Regions from separate parts of the Glutamicibacter sp. M10 genome, predicted to be linked through region 1. Evidence: riboswitches for the same ligand, from Rfam matches in the RefSeq annotation. Region 1 holds a riboswitch; the other holds the start of a gene.
What was found. A riboswitch is a leader RNA that binds a small molecule or an ion and turns the genes downstream of it on or off. The one in region 1 is predicted to bind S-adenosylmethionine.
Positions count from the first base shown of each region.

Region 2: it holds a riboswitch for S-adenosylmethionine, as region 1 does, so the genes downstream of both, N6V40_RS02995 (flavin reductase family protein) here and N6V40_RS01160 (methionine ABC transporter ATP-binding protein) in region 1, are expected to answer to the same signal.

Region 1 is NZ_CP104918.1:228,385-230,871, reverse strand. Features, by position in the region: gene N6V40_RS01165 (SDR family oxidoreductase) at 1-554, opposite strand, end outside; SAM riboswitch class I at 837-926, shown strand; gene N6V40_RS01160 (methionine ABC transporter ATP-binding protein) at 1,012-1,821, shown strand; gene N6V40_RS01155 (methionine ABC transporter permease) at 1,936-2,487, shown strand, end outside.
Region 2 is NZ_CP104918.1:603,381-605,867, forward strand. Features, by position in the region: gene N6V40_RS02990 (long-chain-fatty-acid--CoA ligase) at 1-752, opposite strand, end outside; SAM riboswitch class IV at 1,095-1,212, shown strand; gene N6V40_RS02995 (flavin reductase family protein) at 1,309-1,809, shown strand; gene dnaB (replicative DNA helicase) at 2,460-2,487, shown strand, end outside.

The DNA of each region.
Region 1 (2,487 bases):
AGCAATACCGCTGCGGCTGCTTCTGCGTAGTCGGCACGTGGGGCGGCGCTGATCCTGCCGTTACCTGCGGCGCCGAGAACTACGCCGCTGTTGAGGTAGCCCAGGAGCTGATCGGTGTAGTTTTCGGTGTACCAACCGTTGCGTAGCAAGACGTATTCAATGCCGGAGCCCGCCAGTAACTGTTCGGTAGCCACATGCTCTTGCGCCAGTTTCATGTTGCCGGTCAGGGCATTGGCAATAGAGGTATAAGCAATCAGCGATACGTTCACGCGCTGGGCAGCGTTGATGACGTTCTCATGCTGGGTGATGCGCTGGCCAACTTCGCTACCTGAAATCAGAAGCAACTTGTCTACGCCTTCGAGAGCTGACACCAGGCTTGCCTCGACGTTGTAGTCAGCGGCGCGGGTCTCCAGACCCTTGCCCGCCAGAGGAGCGAGTTTTTCTTCAGAACGTCCAAGGGCAACCAGTTGTGCAGGATCTGCACCGCGCTCTAATAGTGCGTTGATAACCAGTTGGCCCAGCTGTCCGGTGGCTCCTGCAATTGCAATCTTCATGTTGTCCTCTCGTTGGTCTGCAAACTAATACAACCACGTCCCTCGCGGTTCAATTCCCGACGGTCAGTCGTGCGCATGAAACCAAAGGGGAATCAATACGTCAAGGGTCGTCGTCTTGATTCGAAACCTTTGAGGAAAGTGAAGAATTGCTACGCAGACCAAAGCAATTTTTTGACGTTGTGAGTAAGTTTTGGTGACTTCATGACTTCCGTTTACGTAATTATTGTTCGGTCATGGCCATGGAAGACAGACTTAAATCGTTCGGACCGTACAACCGAACACACACCATCCAGAGCGACTGAGAGATCTGGCTCAACGACGTCGCAGCAACCACCCGTAAGGGAGCGGTGCTACAGCCAGGACCGATGGAGTACTTTCACTTCGCGACGGGAAAGTCTGTTTAAAGACAGGATTTCCTCGTGAAGAACGCTCCGTATAACCAAGCAGTAAAGGAGCGATGATGATTCGTCTTGAGAACGTAACAACAACATTTGGCAATGGCCAGGATCAATTCACGGCAGTTAAAGACGTGACCCTGAACATTGAAGCCGGAAGCATTCACGGGATCATCGGCTTCTCCGGTGCTGGCAAGTCAACGCTGTTGCGCAACATCAACTTACTTCAGCGCCCAACCTCCGGTCAGGTTTTTGTCGATGACGTGGAACTTACCGGACTCAGCGATGGCGATTTGCGTAAGCAACGACATGAAATCGGAATGATTTTTCAGCACTTCAATCTGCTGAACAATCGCACCGCGTTGCAGAACGTGGAACTGAATCTGAAGTTTGCTGGTGTAGCAAAAAACGAGCGTCGCGAACGCGCCTTGGAAGCTTTGGCCATTGTTGATTTGGCTGACAAGGCCAGCGCATACCCAGGACAGCTTTCAGGCGGTCAGAAGCAACGCATCTCCATTGCACGAGCGTTGGTGACCGAGCCAAAAGTCCTCTTGTGCGATGAACCGACCAGTGCAGTGGATCCGCGAACCACGACCTCGGTGCTGCAGTACCTCAGCGACATCAACGCCAGCCTCGGAATCACCACAGTTATTGTCACGCACGAAATGAACGTTATTAAGGCCATCGCAGACCGCGTCTCGGTGATGGAAGACGGTTCAGTAGTTGAAGAGTTCGCCCTGAATGAGTTGCAAGAGCCTGGCTTTGAACCCACGACGCCTATCGGACGCTATCTGATCAGCGATGAAATTACGTTGAACCGCAGCCCAAAACCCGTTTCATCCTCATCAGCTGCCCACGTAGCGCGCGTATAAAGAACCTGGATTACCAATGAACTTATCTTCACTAGTGCTGGGCACGAGCAACGGCAGTGCAGCAGCTTTAACTTTGACCGAATTGTTGAACTGGCCCCGGAAATTTGGGTGGCCATGGCACAAACTTTCGCCATGCTTCTGGTCGCCATTCCAATTGCAATTTTGCTCGGAACGCCACTGGGGATCTGGCTGTTCTCCATGTCGCCTAATGGTCTGCGTCCCCGTCCGCGGTTGCACCAGATTGTTGACGGAATAGTGAACACCATCCGTTCCTTCCCATTCCTTATTTTGCTGATTGCCATCATCCCGTTCACCCGGTTTGTGGTGGGAACGACCATTGGAACTGCTGCCGTCATTGTTCCGCTGACGATTAACGCGATTCCTTATTTTGCACGTTTTGTGGAACAGAACATCAGCCAGCTTGGCAATGGAGTTGTTGAAGCTGCGCAGGCCATGGGTGCTACCCGCGGACAGATCATTCGCGAAGTATTACTTGTCGAGGCAAGACCTGCACTGCTCTCATCTATCACCATCATGACGGTCAGTTTCATCTCGTACTCAGCGATGGCCGGTCTGGTAGGTGGCGGAGGTATTGGCGATTTTGCTATCCGCTACGGCTACTACCGTTACGAAACCGGCGTCATGCTCCTAGCGATCATTCTGATG
Region 2 (2,487 bases), 370 kb from region 1:
CGCACTCCACGCAGGCATAGATGGGTGCCACCAACTGCGGTCACTGCCCAGGGTGTACACCAGCCGTTACAGTGAAACATCGGTAGCGTCCAGAGGTATCGGGTCGCTGAGCTAAGGCCCTGATGGTGCGCTTCACCCAGAGAGTTTAGGTAGCTGCCGCGGTGCGAGTAGAGCACACCCTTGGGCTTTCCCGTGGTCCCCGAGGTGTAGTTCAAGGCGATGGCAGAGCGCTCGTCCGCGATCGCATAGGGCAGTTTCTCGTCGCTGGCGGTAGACAGCAATTGCTCCAAGGTTCCATCAACTTCCACGTTCGGGCGTGGGGAGGTGAACTGGTCGTCGGTGATCTCAATCAGTGCCTGCAGGCCGGGGTTTTCGCGTCGCAGGGTTTTGGTGTTCTCCAGTAATTCGGTATCGGCCAGGAGGAGCTTCGCTCCCGAATGGTCGATGATGTACTGCAGCTCGTGGGCGGAGAGTCGCGTGTTCAGAGCGATGAGCACACCCCCAGCTAGCGGCACGGCGTAGTGAGCCATCAACATCTCAGGAGTATTTGGTGCCAAGACCGCTACTCGGTCACCGGGTTCGATGCGCTCGGCTAGTACTTGAGCAAAACGGTGCACCCGAGTTTCGAATTCTTTGTAGGTATAACTACGAGTCCCATGAATGATGGCGGTCTTGCTGGGGTAGGCCTCGGCCGAGCGTTCAAGGAAACGCAACGGGGTTAGTTCTGAATGGTTGGCCTGAATTTCTACCATGGAGGCATCCTTCACTCATCATCTCTGGCAACGGCGGCAGGCAATGAATGGTGTGACGCATAACACTGCATCTTTTATCGTGGCATGAACCTGAACGCCAGAGAAAGAAACCCGGTTTCATTACGGTGAGCGGCCCCAGAAAAGCGTTGAAGCGGCCTTGGTGACCGAGCTGGGCAGGATGTCATCGATAAGCGGATTGCGTCATGGATCACACATCTTCTGAATAATTGACTGCCAGACACCTCGATATAGGCCTATGCGTCGAATGAATCATTGAATATTGCGATTTACGAAGTGATTTGTTTGACGATACTTCGTCATGACCCATATCGTTTTAAACAGAATCAAGAGCATCAGCTATAAGCCCTGGCTTGCTGATCGGCAACCCTCTCTACGGTAGTGGGGTGCTCCAGGTGAGGATTCGGTTTCGCGCTAAATGGTGTTGAAACAAGTACCGCGCACTGCGTGAATGATCAGTGAGAAGTGGATTCGGGGACGCCGAACCGTTTGCTCGGGTCTCTTCAGCGCCGTGGGCAAGACCAGAAGGAATCGAGCCATGTCATTGAATCGTGAACTTGACCCGCTGACGCTCCGCAAGGTTTTCGCTCAGCACCCCTCAGGCATCGCAGCTCTTTGCGCCGAGATTGACGGTGTAAAAACCGGAATTATCGCTTCGTCGTTCACCGTTGGTGTTTCGTTGGAACCTGCGCTGGTGATGTTTGCAGTACAGAAAACTTCTAACACCTGGCCCAAATTACGCGAAGCTGGCCACATTGGCGTCTCAGTGCTTAGCGACCGCAATGGGGGAGTATGCGCGCAGCTCGCCTCAAAGACCGGCGACCGCTTCCGTGGTGTAGACACTGCCGTCACTGACCAGGGTGCGCTGTTTATCGAAGAATCCACATTGTGGTTGGAGACTTCCATCTACAACGAAGTTGAAGCTGGTGATCACTGGGTCGTCTTCTTGGAAGTGCACGGGCACCACGCCTCCGAACATTCGCCACAGATCTTCCATGATTCACGATTTCATTCAATCCCAGTTCCTGAACTCGTCTAATACTTCAGCTAGCTAGTTGCTCAAACGCTCCGGACGGAACACGCGGTGTTCCACCCGGAGCGTTTTTGCGTGACGGCAGCATTTTGATGATGTGGTGAGTTATCCACGGGGACAAAAGATGCCTTGGGGCAAAGAAATGTGGACGACGTCGTTTTTGAGGGTCAAGTGAACCGCTTAACCTACGGTGACTAAGGGTTTTAGGAGAATCTCACTATCCACAGGGTTATCCACACGCTTGTGGGTGATGTGTGTAGAACTCTGTGCATATCGCTAATAACCCCGAATTCCGGGTGTTTTTGGCTGTTGATAACTCTGCGAAGGGTGCCGCAAGCTTCAACAAAATATTTTTCTGTCCACAGCTGTGTAAACACAAACACCCAAGTCAAAACATATTACCGAATGGTAATAGTTATTAATCCACAGGGTTCTCCCCAGTTAGTGAACAGGGCAGTCCACAAGTCAGGCCATGTTATGCACAGGCGCTGTGGATAACGAGGTTTACGTGAGCAAATAACGGTCTTAGTGTTGACTTTGGGACAGAAATATCCACAGACGCTTTTTCAGTTGTCGGTATCGACTGACATGATGGAGCGTTGCCATCTGGCAAGGAAGTTTTTCCCAGCGGTTCAATAGGGATGGAAGTGGCTGTAATGAGTGCTGAGCCGGTTTACGAGGCAC